2 linked regions of the Nordella sp. HKS 07 genome follow. The protein of the gene in region 1 interacts with the protein of each later gene in a pairwise test. Links are inferred from orthologs where the notes say so. Each region holds a gene or a part of one and is shown on either strand. Other genes may lie near its edges.

The links. The genes of interacting proteins can lie anywhere in the genome.
Region 2: the proteins of G5V57_RS03430 (region 1) and ndk interact in binary tests that used the Escherichia coli proteins (3 or more experiments, as listed by UniProt). The link is inferred for Nordella sp. HKS 07 from one-to-one orthologs.

Annotation. Positions count from the first base shown.
Region 1 is NZ_CP049258.1:711,648-718,985, forward strand. Bases 1,794-4,788 are described here. They hold G5V57_RS03430 (5-formyltetrahydrofolate cyclo-ligase), read right to left. Parts: upstream 3,594-4,788; coding sequence 2,994-3,593; downstream 1,794-2,993. Other genes in these bases: G5V57_RS03420 (hypothetical protein), read left to right, coding at 1,841-2,164; G5V57_RS03425 (TIGR00282 family metallophosphoesterase), read right to left, coding at 2,166-2,987; G5V57_RS03440 (3-keto-5-aminohexanoate cleavage protein), read right to left, coding at 4,028-4,741. In the rest of the region: crossover junction endodeoxyribonuclease RuvC, read right to left, coding at 1-18; G5V57_RS03410 (alpha/beta fold hydrolase), read left to right, coding at 60-908; G5V57_RS03415 (YebC/PmpR family DNA-binding transcriptional regulator), read right to left, coding at 922-1,671; G5V57_RS03445 (ABATE domain-containing protein), read left to right, coding at 4,811-5,383; G5V57_RS03450 (cell division protein ZapA), read right to left, coding at 5,414-5,767; G5V57_RS03455 (DUF4164 family protein), read right to left, coding at 5,774-6,058; tkt (transketolase), read left to right, coding at 6,226-7,338. UniProt on the Escherichia coli protein: Involved in the removal of 5-formyltetrahydrofolate.
Region 2 is NZ_CP049258.1:5,314,903-5,322,127, reverse strand. The notes cover bases 1,396-4,277. They hold ndk (nucleoside-diphosphate kinase), read right to left. Parts: upstream 3,107-4,277; coding sequence 2,684-3,106; downstream 1,396-2,683. Other genes in these bases: G5V57_RS25010 (OmpA family protein), read right to left, coding at 3,202-4,277; G5V57_RS25020 (VUT family protein), read right to left, coding at 2,194-2,679; G5V57_RS25025 (DMT family transporter), read left to right, coding at 1,396-2,110. In the rest of the region: G5V57_RS25035 (M15 family metallopeptidase), read left to right, coding at 1-765; G5V57_RS25030 (hypothetical protein), read right to left, coding at 794-1,150; more of G5V57_RS25025, read left to right, coding at 1,235-1,395; more of G5V57_RS25010, read right to left, coding at 4,278-5,289; G5V57_RS25005 (formyl transferase), read right to left, coding at 5,422-6,183; G5V57_RS25000 (amino acid ABC transporter ATP-binding protein), read right to left, coding at 6,247-6,990; G5V57_RS24995 (amino acid ABC transporter permease), read right to left, coding at 6,992-7,225. UniProt on the Escherichia coli protein: Major role in the synthesis of nucleoside triphosphates other than ATP. The ATP gamma phosphate is transferred to the NDP beta phosphate via a ping-pong mechanism, using a phosphorylated active-site intermediate.

The sequences.
Region 1 (7,338 bases):
GGCCATAGGCTCGGGCATAGCATCCTTTCGTAAACGCCGCAGCTTCATGGGGAACTGTCATGCGCAGATTTCTTCGTACATGCGTGCTTGCCTTCATCGCCAGCTTCCTGGCGATTCTGCCGCTCAACGCCGAGGAGTTGTGGAAGACGCTGCCCAAGCCGCAGCCCTTGCCGCCCGCCACCGAAAGCGGCGATGCGCCGATCAACGGCATCACCGTCCATTACGCCATCTGGGGCGACGGCTCGCCCCTCATCCTGCTGCATGGCGGGCTTGGCAACATGGAATATTTCGGCGGCCAGGTGCCCGAGCTCGCGAAGCAGTATCGCGTCATCGCCATGGACAGCCGCGGCCACGGCCAGTCGACCCGCAATGCCGATCCCTACAGCTACGGCTTGATGGCCAAGGACGTCATCGGCCTGATGGATCATCTCAAGATCGACAAGGCCTCGATCGTCGGCTGGAGCGACGGCGGCATCATCGGTCTCGATATCGCGATGAACTATCCCGACCGCCTCGACCGGCTCTTCGCCTTCGGCGCCAACACCAATGTGGCCGGCCTCAAGCCGAATATCGACAAGGACCCGACCTTCTCGAAATACATCGAGATTGCCGGCCAGGACTATGAGCGCCTGTCGAAGACGCCCAAGGACTATAACGATTTCGTCGCCGCCATCAGCCAGATGTGGGCGACGCAGCCCGACTACAAGCCGGAGCAGCTGGCCAAGATCACCGCCCCCGTCGCCATCGCCGATGGCGAGCACGACGAGGCGATCCGCCAGGAGCATGACGTGGAGATGGCCAAGGCCATTCCCGGCGCCAAGCTGGTGATCCTGCCGGGAGTGAGCCATTTCGCCATGCTGCAGAATCCGCAGCTGTTCAATCAAGCCGTATTGGAGTTTCTGAAATAGCTGACGCGTCGCCTCAGGCGGCGGTGAGCTTCTTCATCACGTCGTCGGAGACTTCGAAATTGGTGAAGACGTTCTGCACGTCGTCATCCTCGTCGAGCGCGTCGATGAGCTTCATCAGCGTTGTCGCCGTCTCTTCATCGACCGGAGTCACGGTCTGCGGCTTCCACACCACCTTTACCGTCTCGGCATTGCCGAGCTTGGTGGAGAGCGTGGACGTCACTTCGCCGATGCTCTCGAAGGCACACAGGATGAGATGGCCGTTCTCGTCCGACTGCACATCGTCGGCGCCCGCCTCGATGCCCGCTTCCATGACGGCATCGGCCGAACCCGCCGCCGCCTTGTAGGTGATTTCACCCATACGGTTGAACATGAAGGCGACGGAACCCGTTTCCCCGAGATTGCCGCTATACTTGGCGAAGAGCGAACGCACATTGCTAGCCGCGCGATTGCGGTTATCGGTCAGCGCCTCGACGATGATGGCGACGCCGCCCGGACCGTAGCCCTCATAGCGGATCGCTTCATAGGTCTCGGCATCGCCGCCCATCGCCTTCTTGATGGCGCGTTCGATATTGTCCCTCGGCATATTCTCGGCACGGGCATTCTGCACCGCGAGCCTGAGGCGTGGATTTTTCTCGGGGTCGGGCAGACCACTCTTCGCCGCCACCGTCACTTCGCGGGCAAGCTTGGAAAACAACCGAGACCGGATGGCATCCTGCTTACCCTTCCGGTGCATGATGTTCTTGAACTGGGAATGACCTGCCATGGATCCTCGAATATGTCCCTTATCGGGGGCGTTATAGCCCCCTCCGCACAAGATTAACAAGCGGTCCGGCATAGTAAATCCATCGTAAAATACCGTCTCTGTGCACTTAACCCGTCCTTAAGTCGGTTCGCTCAATTTGAGGCAAAGGGTTAGTAACGAGGAGCGTATCATGAAGATCAACCCCGGTTCAGCTGGACAGATTGTATTTGCGGCGGAAGGCCTCGCTGGGGCCGCCTGTTCCGCGGCTTTGAAGAAAGTGCGTTCGCTGGCAAACGCCGCCCCCTCGGGCCGCGCCTTCGCCGCCATCGCGACGCTGAGCGACCTCTCGCAGGGCGCCGAGACACATATCAGGGCCGGCAGCGACGCGCTTGGACGCGGCGATACCGCGAGTGCTCAAACTGAATGGGCCCAGGCGGTGAATGTCATGACCCAGCTGGCGCATGAGGCTCGTGCCGGCCAGCCTGCCCGCATCGCCAAGGCGAAGGCCGTTTAAGCTACCAGAAGTCGATCTGCGCTTCGGAAAGGCGTCCGCCGATCCGGACCGGCGCAATCTTGAGGGCGAGACCGGTCACGTCGTCGGTCTCGACCGCGACGCCTGAGACCGTCGCCTCGCCTTCGGCCGGGCGCATGCGCTCGATCGGCAGTTTGCGCGTGAAGCGCTGCAACGGCTCTTCCTTCGCCATTCCGATAACCGAGTCATAGTCACCGCACATGCCGGCATCGCTCATATAGGCGGTGCCGTTCCTGAGGATGTGATGGTCGGCGGTCGGCACATGCGTATGGGTGCCGACGACGAGACTGGCGCGCCCGTCGACATAATGTCCGAACGCCATCTTCTCCGACGTCGCCTCGGCATGAAAATCGATGATCACCGCATCGCAGTCGCGCCCGAGCGCGCACAATTCGAGCTCGCGGTCGACCGCGCGGAACGGATCATCGAGCTGCGGTTCAATCATCACCCGTCCCATGATGTTCATGACCAGCACGCGCTTGCCGCTCCTGGTGACGAACAGGCCGACGCCCTTGCCCGGCACACCGGGTGGATAATTCAGGGGACGGAGCATATTCGGAACGCGCTCGATGAAGATGAGCGCCTCGCGCTGATCGAAGGAATGATTGCCGAGCGTCACCACATCGGCGCCGGCATCGACGAGGCCGTTATAGATGTCCTCGGTGATGCCGAAGCCATGCGCGGCATTCTCGCCATTGACCACCACGAGATCCGGCGCATGGCGCGCCCGCAGCTGCGGCAGCACGCGCGCCACCGCCTCCCGGCCGCAACGGCCGACGACATCACCTAGAAACAACAGCCGCATGGAGGATCAGCGCTTTGGCTCGATGACGCCGCGCTCGGTCATGACCCAATCGAGCGGCTCGTCATAGGGTGCTACGGGAACCTCGTCCATTTCCTGCTCGGCATAGGCCACACCGATCGCCGTCACCGGCTTGAGCTTGCGCAGTTCGGCCAGCGTGCGGTCATAGAAGCCCCCGCCATAGCCCAGCCGATAGCCGCGCCGGTCGAACGCGAGCATCGGCACCAGAAGCACGTCGGGTTGAAGCTCGAGCGCGGTTTCAATCGGGACCGGGATGTCCCAGATACCGCGTCCTGTGGGCTCTCCCGGCGCCCAGGCGCGGAAGGTCAGGGGTTCGCCTTTCGCCATGACCACCGGTAATGCCGTCTGCCAGCCTTCGCTCACGAGACGCGCGAGGAGCGGAAGCACGTTGATTTCGGCCTGATAGGGGTAGAAGCCCGAGAGGGTCGCCATGTCGCCCTTGCGCGCTATCGGCAGTTCGTGCTGCGCGAGCATGAGACCGGCGCGGTCGCTGAGCGTCTTGTGAGCCTGCGCGCGCGCCGCATTGGCAACCGTCCGCGCCCGGCGCTTTTGGTCCAGAAGATCGCCGGAGCGCTTTGCAGCTTGCATGTCATCCCTCGCTTCGAAGTCACCGGCGCGTGATCAGGAAAAGCGGACACCCGTATTCCGTCCAATCACGCGCCTTACTTATTAGTTCCGATCACCTTCATCATGTCCGATCGAATCGGCAGATGTGAACGTGAACGAGCGCATGACCTGGATAAGCTGAATCCAGCCATCCGAACAGATCCTGCGCCAATCAAATATCGAGTGGCGGGCCGCCATGGCCGTGGGAGAATGACGATCCCGGGTACCTACAAGTGTAGGTGGGCGCCGTGTGGGCAAGGCCACGGCCAAGCCTAGGGACAGCTCCCGCGAGAATCGTATAGGCCCTAGGGAAATGATCTCCTCACGTACCGGGCAGCTCGCCGACTCCTAATCTAAGCGCAAGCCGTCCTGAAATCCAGGACCGGCGGCAAAGAGTCCACTGTCCCATGCCGCCCTCAAGTCAATTCACGCGCGGCGGCGATGATCGCCGGATTGCCGGTCGCGATGCGCCCGTCGGGAAGCGTCAGGCCGTCTTCGAAACCGAGACGCGCATCGACGCCGAGCGTGCGCGACTTGCGGTAGAGCGGCCACATCGTCTCATCGAAACCATGGAGAAGGATCGGGAGATCAATCCGCTTCTCTTTGATGATGCCGATCATCTCGTCGGACAGCGCGAGCGCGTTCGCCACAGTCTTCTCGAAATCGATCTCGACCAGAATGCGCAGGCAGTCTTTCGCAGATGCAAGCGACACGAATTTGCGCGCATCGGCGGCCGTCGCGAGTCCGGCTTCGACGCCGATATTCTTTGCCAGCATCAGATCAATGACGTCACTGGCATCTGCCTCACTCAGATTGACCGATACGTAATCGGGCAGCACCTGCCAGGCCTCCATCTCGGAGAAGCCGCGGCGCGGATCGACCCGGATGCCTTCACGCGTCGTCAGGCCTACTGGAATGCCGGGCACCGCCCGGCGGATCGCCGCAAGCGCCGCAGCCGTGGCCTCAGGGTCGAGCGTTTCGAGACCTTGCGCGTCGCGCGGATGCACATGCAGCTCAGCCACGCCAAGGGCCACGACGCGCGCGGCGTCGCGCGCCAGGTCATCGGCAGTGACCGGGATATGCGGATGGTCGCGGCGGCTGCGCGCGCCGTTGAGACAGGCTTGCAGCATGGATCCTCCCGTGGGCACCGGTTAAACCGGTGCTAGACTAGCAACGTGGAACCAGTTAAACAAGTACCCATGGTCGACATCCATCCATCGGACTGGAAATTCCGCTTCCGCTCCGGTCGCCTGTGCCTCGATTTCATCGCAACCGTCGGCGATCGCGACCATATGGCCTTCGATCGCTGGCAAAGTGAAGCCGATTTCGGCCGCTGGTGCATGGCGGCGGGTCTCCTGCCCCACACCATCACGGTCACCTCCGTGGAACTCGACGGCGCCCGGCGCTTGCGCGAGGCGCTTTATCGGCTTGTTCTCGCCGCGCTGGCCCAGAGCGAGCCCGACCCGGCCGATCTCGCTCTCTTGAATAGCGCGGCACGCGCAGCACCGCTTGTTCCGCAGCTCGCGGCTATTGGGGGCCCGAGCCGATGGGAATCCGACACGCCCTATGACGCGGTGCTCGCCATGGTGACGCGCGATGCGATCGAGCTCCTGTCAGGCGAAATGATGGGCCGCGTGCGCAAATGCGCCGACGATCACTGCTCGGTCCTCTTCCTCGACCTGTCGCGCGCGGGCAGGAGGCGCTGGTGCGCCATGAACGGCTGCGGCAACAAGGTGAAAAAAGCCGCATATCGTAAGCGGCTGCGCGCTTGAAGCGCGCCAGGTCGAAAGGATGATCGTGATCTAGGGTATCTTGGCGGCCAGGCCCTGCAGGCGCTGCGCCGCGATTTCCATGCGCTCGGCGAACTTCGCTTCCATTTCGCGGGCCTGCTGCGCCGTGACGTTGCGGGCTTCGCGGGCGCTGCGCAACTGGTCCTCGAGCTCCTCGATACGCCTGACCGATTCGGAGAGCCGGTCGGCGACCATGAGCCCCGCCATCACCAGGAGTCGGATGTCGCCCACCGCGCCGACATTGCTCTTGATGCGCGACACCTCAGTATCGAGCAGCTTGGCGAGCTCGCGCAGTTGCTCTTCCTCGCCATCCGGGCACTGCATCGTATAGGGGCGGTCATTGACCGTGACGATCACTTGCGCCATCGGGCTTTACCCTCCACTGTTGCTGTGGAGAACGGCACGGATGCGCGACATCGCCGCATCTATCTTGCCGACCGCCTTCTGATTGGTGGAAACAAGGTCATTGGCCTTGGCGCGCACACCGTCGAGCTCCTGGGCGAGCCGCGAACGGTCGAGCCGCAGCGCCTCCGCCGCCGCTTCAAGCGACTCTTCGTGCGACTTGCGCTCGTTCTGCCGCGCGACAGCGGCCTCGAACTGCCTGAGCGCCGCGTCGAACAAATTCAATGCCTCGTCGAGCTTGCGCGTATCCGCCATTTCATCCCAACTGCTGGCCGGCCTCTGCGAATCCCTTCCGGCGCGACTCTTAAGTTAAGCTCAGCGGCCCATCGGCGCAACCGGTTCCGATCTTGTTCACAGAGGTTGACTCAAGGGGCTTGGGTGCTATCTCTGGCCCCCCGAATTCACCGAGAGCGAGCAGCCCAATGACCTCCGACACGGCCGCGCAGGCCGCGACTTCCCTAAGCGCCACCCTCATTTCGGATGAAGAGCGCCTCAAGCTCCGGACCTATGCCAATGCCATCCGCGCTTTGAGCATGGACGCCGTCCAGAAGGCCAATTCCGGTCATCCGGGCCTGCCCATGGGAGCGGCCGACATCGCCACCGTGCTATTCTCGCGCTTCGTCAAATTCGATGCCGCCGACCCGCACTGGCCGGATCGCGACCGCTTCGTGCTTTCCGCCGGCCACGGCTCCATGCTGCTCTATTCGCTGCTGTTCCTGCTCGGTTACAAGGACATGCCGCTGGACCAGCTCAAGAATTTCCGCCAGCTCGGCTCGAAGACCGCCGGCCATCCCGAATATGGCCATGCCGAGGGCATCGAGACGACCACCGGCCCCCTGGGCCAGGGCATCGCCAATGCGGTCGGCATGGCGATCGCCGAGCGCCATCTCAACGCCCGCTTCGGCGGCGATCTCGTCAATCACAAGACCTATGTACTGTCCGGGGACGGCTGCCTTATGGAAGGCGTCTCGCAGGAAGCCATCACGCTGGCCGGCCATCTCAAGCTCAACCATCTGATCGTGCTCTGGGACGACAACGGCATCTCGATCGACGGCAAGGTCTCGATGGCGGATTCGACCGACCAGCTCGCCCGCTTCGCCGCCTCGGGCTGGAACACCACGATCATCGACGGTCATGACAGCGCGGCGATCGCGGCTGCCCTCGAAGCGGCCCAGTCCAGCGACAAGCCGTCTCTCATCGCCTGCAAAACGATCATCGGCTACGGCGCCCCCAACAAGCAGGGCACCGCCGCCACGCACGGTTCGCCCCTCGGCGCCGACGAAGTGGCCGCCGCCCGCAAGACGCTGGGCTGGGACCATCCGCCTTTCGAGATTCCGGCCGACATCATCGATTTCTGGCGCGCCGCAGGCAAGCGCGGCCGCGCCGAGCGCGAAGCCTGGGAAAAGCGCCTGGCCGCTAGCTCTTCGAAGAGCGACTTCAAGCGCGCCATCGCGGGCGCCCTGCCGGCGAATTTCGACGACACCATCGCCGACTACAAGAAGAAGCTGGCGCAGGAGCCGCCGGCGCTCGCCACC
Region 2 (7,225 bases), 4.6 Mb from region 1 along the record:
GCAGCCCTGCTCCTCTGCCTGGCGGTCTCAGGCGCGTCCGCCGAGGCGACCTATGGCGCGCCTCCATCTGGCCTCGCCGATCATCTCGCCCGGCTCAAGCGCGCCTACCCGGATGTGATCCTGGATTACGACAAGACAAAGCTGACACTGAAATCGGGCGCCACGATCCCGATCTCCGATGGCCGCCGCGACAAGAGCTTCGACGAGCTCCTGGACGAGCCCGATATCGACGACATGTTCGCCTTTCCCTATCCTGCCCATGCCAAGCCGGCGGCGCCCGCTTTCAATGCCGATCCGGGGCGCGTGCGCGTCGAAAGCCTCTTCCGCGAGATCTATGGTGACTGCCGCCAGGGTGCGGCGGCGCTCAAGATGCGCAGGGTCCCGTGGTTCGGCGGCAGCGTTCTGATCACCACCCGCCAGGGCGTCGACAAGGCATTGGAGGCGGTGTCGCGCGATCTCGAGAAGCTCCCCAAGGCGATGCAAAAGTACCTGGCCCCTTCGGCCGGCACCTTCAATTGCCGGGCGATCGCCGGCACCACGCGCCTGTCCACGCATGCCTATGGGGCGTCGATCGATCTCAATACCGATTTCGCCAATTACTGGCGCTGGAGCAAAGCCGGCAAGGACAGGAAGGTCACCTGGACCAACCGGATTCCGGCGGAGATCGTCGATGTCTTTGAACGCCACGGCTTCATCTGGGGCGGCCGGTGGTATCATTTCGACACGATGCATTTCGAATACCGGCCGGAACTCCTGGCGCGCTAGGGAATCGCCTTTCTCATAACGCGCTAAATCACGGCTTTCCGAGCGTCAGGTCATTCGCCGTAAATGGCTTCTGCCAGCCGGTCAGTCGGAAGCTGCCGACCAGCTTGCCAGTGTCCGAAATAATCACCCTGTTGCTGCCGCCGGGGCTGGCGCGGAGAAGCTGGCGCGCCGCCTGAAGCACGTCGTCGCGCTTATCCTCCGGAACCGGCTCGGTGGAGACGATCTTGAGTTGCACCACGCCGCCAGTCTGCAGCCAGGTCACTTCGACATCGACTGTCTGGCTGGAGAGGGTGAGCATGGTACGGACAGGTCCACCGCTGCTCTCGACGGCCCATGCCGGGCTAATCCAGAGGCAAAGCAGGATTGCGGCGATCCGCATTGTCATCGCGCGGTCCTCCCTGTAGAGGGGCCCAACCGTCCCTTCCCATGATATAGTATGCCCGCTTCCCCAAAACAGCAAAATGCTCCCTTGACCGGCATCCTTCTGATGCTGGCGGCCATGCTCGTCATGCCCTTCCTTGACGTGGCGGCGAAGCTCCTGGGGCAACAGAACATGCCGGTGATGGAAAGCGTCTGGGCCCGCTTCTTCTGCGGAACCCTTCTCAACTTGCCCCTCGTGCTCAAGAACCGCGCGGTGCGCGAGCTCAAAACCGATATTCCAGTGACGCACACGGTCCGCGCCGCACTCGTCATCGCCTCGACGGCGTTCTTCTTCCTCGCAATGTACTATCTACCGATCGCCGACACGCTGGCCATCTTCTTCGTCCAGCCTCTGGCCGTGACCTTGCTGTCGCCGGTAATCCTCAAGGAACAGGTAGGACTGCGCCGCTGGATCGCGGTAGTCATCGGCTTCATCGGCACGCTGATCATCATCCGGCCGGGCTTCCAGGTCCTCAATGAAGGCGTGGTGCTGGCGCTTCTTTCGGGCACCACCAGCGCCCTCTACATAATCCTTACCCGCCGGATCTCAGGCCGCACCGATCCGATCGTCACCATGTTCCACACCAATGTGGCGGGTCCGATCATCACCACTCTGATGGTCGGCTTCTTCTGGGTAACGCCCAGCCTTGAGCAATGGGGACTTATGCTCATCATCGCCTTCGTCGCCTTCATCGGCCATTACCTGGTGATCGCGGCCTATCACTATGCGGAAGCGTCGCTCCTGGCGCCCATGGCCTATGCCGAGATGATCATGGCGGTGGTCTGCGGCTGGTGGTTCTTCGGCGATCTGCCGGACCGCTGGACCTTCACCGGCGTCGGCATTCTCATCGCCTGCGCGATCTACATATCCTATCGCGAAAGGGTACGCGGGATTCCCGTGGAGCCGTCGCCGCCGCAGCCCTGATCAGAGCATCGGTTTTCGGATAATCCGATGCGTACATCAAAGAGCTGGAGTGCCGGACCGTTTCTATGAGAGCGCCCGGCGCTTCAGTGCGCCGGCGCCGGCTCGTTGGCGGCGCGCAGCTTGAGCAGATACCAGACGATGAACACGCCGAGCGCCTTGCTCAGCACTTCCATCGAGAAGGCGGCGGGGGTGAGGTAATTCGCCAGATACTGGAAGGCCAGCGTGTCGAGCGGCACGGCGACCAGGCTCGATATCAGGATGCGCTGCTGCAGCGGCCTTTTGGTGAACGAATAGATCGCCCAGTCCGTCATCTCGGAGAGCACGAAAGCGGTGATACTGGCGATGGCGATCGCCGGATCGACCATGAGGTAGGTGATGATGCCGGCGACGAGCGTCGCCAGTAGAATCCTGTGGCCGACCTGTCTCTGCCCATAGTCACGGAGCACGAAGACGAAGCCGACCACCAGATTGGCAAGATAAAGGTCGCCGAACACGGTCGGCCAAGGCGCCACGGCTACGAAGAGCCAGTTCACCAGGACGATCGACAGGATGTAGACGGCGACCCACATCAGCTCAGCCCACGATCTCCGTGGCCTTGAAGCAGAGCTTGATCTCCTTCTTGGCGTTGTCGGCGCTGTCGGAGCCATGCACCGAATTGGCCTCGATCGATTCCGCGAAGTCTTTGCGGATGGTGCCCTTCTTGGCATCGGCGGGGTTGGTGGCGCCCATGACATCGCGATACTTGGCGACCGCCTTCTCGCCTTCCAGCACCTGGATGACGATCGGGCCGGAGGTCATGAACTTGACCAGGTCCTTGTAGAAGGGACGCTCCTTATGGACCTTGTAGAAGGTCTGGGCGTCTTTCTTTTTCCACTTCACACGCTTCTGGGCGATGATCCGGAGACCCGCGCCTTCGATCTTCGCGTTGATGGCGCCGGTCAGATTGCGACGAGTCGCATCCGGCTTGATGATGGAGAGCGTGCGCTCCTTGGCCATAAAATTCCTCTTGGGTTTGATCTGATAATGGTGGGGCCGCCTTATAGCGGCGGCCCCGGCAAGCTTCAAGTAGCGCCAGCAAAGGCTCTCAAGCCTTACTCCGCCTCTCCGACCAGAGGCGTCACGCGCCGGAAGGATACGCGGCGGTTCTCCTCCTCGGGCTCGGAGGTCGGGATCTTCAGATAGCGCTCGCCATAACCGACCGTCACCAGATTCCGGGCAGGAATGACGTAATAGGTGGTGAGCGCCTTCTTGACCGCCTGGGCCCGCTCGCGCGAGAGCTTCAGATTATAGGCGTCGGAGCCCACCGCGTCGGTATGCCCCTCGATCATGAAGACCTCGTCGGGATGGGCGGCCAGGATTTTCTCGACCACCTCGGCGATGCGGTCGAGACTTTCGACCTCCTCCTCGCGCAGGAATGCTTCGTTGAAACCGAAATGGACATTGTCGATCTCGATGGCCGGCATGGCGGTGCGGATTTCGGGCTCTTCCTCGATCTCGGCGACGGTATAGCGGCGCGCCACCTTGCGGCGCGGCGCCGTTACCAGATAGTCCTCCAACTCCTCATCGTCGATCTCGTCCATGAAGGCCGCGGGCAGAAGCTCGCGGTCGGGGCCCAGAATGATATTGATGTCGATATTGATCTCATTGCGGTCGCGCCGGTCGTACCAATAACGCTCGCGCTCACGCCGGTCGCGCCGCATCCAGTCGCCCAGATAGCGCCGGTCGCGCTCCATCATGTCGCGCCAATAGCGCCGCTCCTCGGCGCTGTAGCGGTCGTCATAGATAGCCACGCGATAGATGTCGATGCGGCGACGCAACTCGCCCTCTTCCAACTCGTCGGAGCGGCGGCGGTCGCGCAGGATGTCGCGCTCGGCCCAATCGTTCCAGCGGCGGTCGTCGCGGTCGCGCCGGCGCGGGAAGCGGTCCTTCTCATCGACCTTCTTCTCATCGACGATCACTTTCTGGGCCACCCGGTTGCGCAAGATGTCGCGCTCAGCTCTGAGCTTGCCGCGCAAGGCCCGCTCGGTGTCTCGCGACAGCTCGTTGCCAGCCAGAAGATCGCGCATGCCGTCGACCCGGGCGCGGAGCTCATCGTCCTTCAGCTGATCGCCGGAACGGCCGTCATCAAGATAGTCCTTGGCCTTGGCCTCCGCCTGCGGCGAGGCCTTGTTGCCGTCTAGCTTCTGGACTTCCTGCTTGTCCGGATTGACCGCCGGCTCGCCCGGCAGGATGTCCTGGCCCTGACCGCCCGCCTGTGCCGGTCGTTCACCAGCCGGCTGCTCACCAGCCGGCTGTTCGGCCACGGGAGGCTGCTCCTGGCCGGGCACTGGCTGGTTGCCCGCCTTGCCGCCACCCTTGCCCTGCTCCCGCGCGATTGCCTCGGTGCGCGCCTGCCGGGCCTTGCTGGCAAGCTCCTGGCGGACATCGTCCGGCAGACCCTGCATTTTCGACAGGCTGCGGCCTGTCCTCATGCGCTGCGTCAGCTCGGCATCAGTAAGTTCGCTCGCCGGGCGCGTATCGGACAGATATTGCGTCACGTCGGCAGGAACACCCGCTGCGGCCGGCTTCTCGGTCGGCTGTTCGACCGGCTGTTCGACCTGCTTCTTTCTCTTCTTCTCGGGCTGCGGCTGCTCGGCCTGCTGATCGGTCGGCTGTTCGACCGGCTGCTCGACCTGCTTCTTCCTCTTCTTCTCGGGCTGCGGCTGCTCGGCCTGCTGATCGGTCGGCTGTTCGACTGGCTGCTCGACCTGCTTCTTTCTCCTCTTCTCGGGCTGCGGCTGCTCGGCCTGCTGTTCGACCGACTGCTCGACCTGCTTTTTTCTCTTCTTCTCGGGCTGCGGCTGCTCGGCCTGCTGATCGGTCGGCTGTTCGACCGGCTGTTCGACCTGCTTCCTTCTCTTCTTCTCGGGCCGCGGCTGCTCGGTCGGCTGTTCGACCTGCTGCTCGACCTGCCTTTTTCTCTTCTTCTCGGGCTGCGGCTGCTCAAACTGCTGTTCGGCCGCAGGCTGCTCGGACTCGTGCTTCTTGCGCTTCTTCTGCGGCTGCTCGTCAGGCGCCTGTCCCTGCTGCTGGCCGGCGCCGTCCGGAATGATCAGGGCGGGATCCTGCTCCTGGGCGAGCGCGGCCCAGGACACTCCGAGCGTCAACGCCGCAGCCAGGGTTATGACAGTCTTCTTCATTCGCCGCCCTCCACAGTGCGCATGCACTCCATAGACCCAAGCAATATGACGAAAATTGGAGGCTCCGAAGGAAGTTTAAGGCAGAATGAGGCAATACTGACACAGGCCAGGACCGGCGACGCCTTCAGGTGGTCACCACACGCCTTTGGTCCAGGCCGTCCACAGATAGAACCACAGGGTCGGGTGATAGAATTGCTGGGACGGAAGATCGACCTGGACGGGCTTCAGACGCCCCGCCAGCGCGTCCTCCACGGCAGTGATGGCCAAGGGCCGGGCGATCGCCGCCTGGATGAAGAAATAGGTGATGAAATTGTCGCGCGCCGTGGCCTGAAAGCGTGCCTGGTAGAGGACGTCGCCGGTATCGACCCCTTCGTCGACGAGATGCACCGTCACCCCGGCATTGTCTGGATCACCCATGGCGAGCGCCCAATAGCCGCCCGCCTGGCCGCGATATTTGGGATTGATGCCGGAATGGAAATTGATCACCGGCACGGTAAGGCTGGCCAGGGTCTCCTTGCCGATGATGCGGGTGCCGATGACGAGCACCGCGTCGGGCTTTAGCCGCGCCAGGGCTACGCGACAGGCCTCGCTGTTCACCGAGCCGACCTGGATGATCTCGCAGGACGCGTTGGGATTGGGATCGATGCCATATTCGGCGATGATCTCACCGATGCGTTTCCGGGACGCCGGCGCCAGGATCCGCTGGAACAGGACGAAGCCGATCTGCCCCAGGATGGTGAACACGCCCTGCCTGCGCATGCGCCGGCGCATGAGGGTGAGCTTCGATTCGCGCTCCTCAGCCACGATCGTCACCGGACCGAAAAACCTCACCAGCGCGTTGACGATGATCCAGGATTGCGGCGAAGGAACCGTAACGACCGCTATTCGTGCCATATCGACGTCATTGCTCTACGCCGGATCGGACGGTACGCCGGTGTCCCCCTTGTCCTGATCATGCTAGAGCCGCCCTGCCTCGATGATGCGCTTCAGAAATGCGCGGGTACGCTCATGGTCTGGGGCGCCAAAGATTCGATCTGGCGGCCCCTCCTCGTGAACGACACCGTCATAGAGGAAGCAGACCTTGGACGCCACCTCCCGCGCGAAGCCCATTTCATGGGTGGCGAGCAGCATGGTCATGCCCTGCCCGGCCAGATCGCGCACGATGTTGAGGACTTCCGAGACGAGTTCGGGATCGAGCGCCGAGGTGATCTCGTCGAGCAGCATGAGTTTGGGCTCCATCGCCAACGCTCGCACGATGGCCACACGCTGCTGCTGGCCGCCGGACAGACGGTCGGGATACTCCTCCGCCTTCGCCTCGAGGCCGATACGGGAAAGCAAGGCCATGGCCCGCTCACGCGCCTCGGCGCGGCTGAAGCCCAGGACCTTCATCGGCGAGAGCGTGACATTCTCCATCACGCTCATATGCGGGAAGAGATTGAAGCTCTGGAAGACGATGCCGACCTGGCGCCGCAAGCGATTCACATCGATGCCGGGCCCCGACACCCGGTCGCCCTCGAGCTTGATCTCGCCCCCCTGTATCTGCTCGAGCCCGTTGATGCAACGCAAGAGCGTGGACTTGCCGCAGCCCGACGGGCCGATGAGGCAGACGACCTGATGCTCGTTGACCGACATGTCGATGCCGCGCAGCACCTCGATCGGTCCGAAGCGCTTGTGGACGTCGTGGATTTCGAGGAATGCCATGTCAGGATGCCGCCCGCCTGCGCGCCTGATCGCGCTCCAGCAGATTGTCGACGAAGCGCGCCTGCGGGATGGTGATCAGGACAAAGATGATGGCGACGATGGTCACCGCCGACAGGTTGAAGGCGTTGGAGGCGATGATTTTCGACTGGTTGAAGGCGTCGACCACGCCGATGACCTGGACCAAGGCGGTATCCTTCTGAAGTCCGATGAAATCGTTGAGAAGCGGCGCCACAAT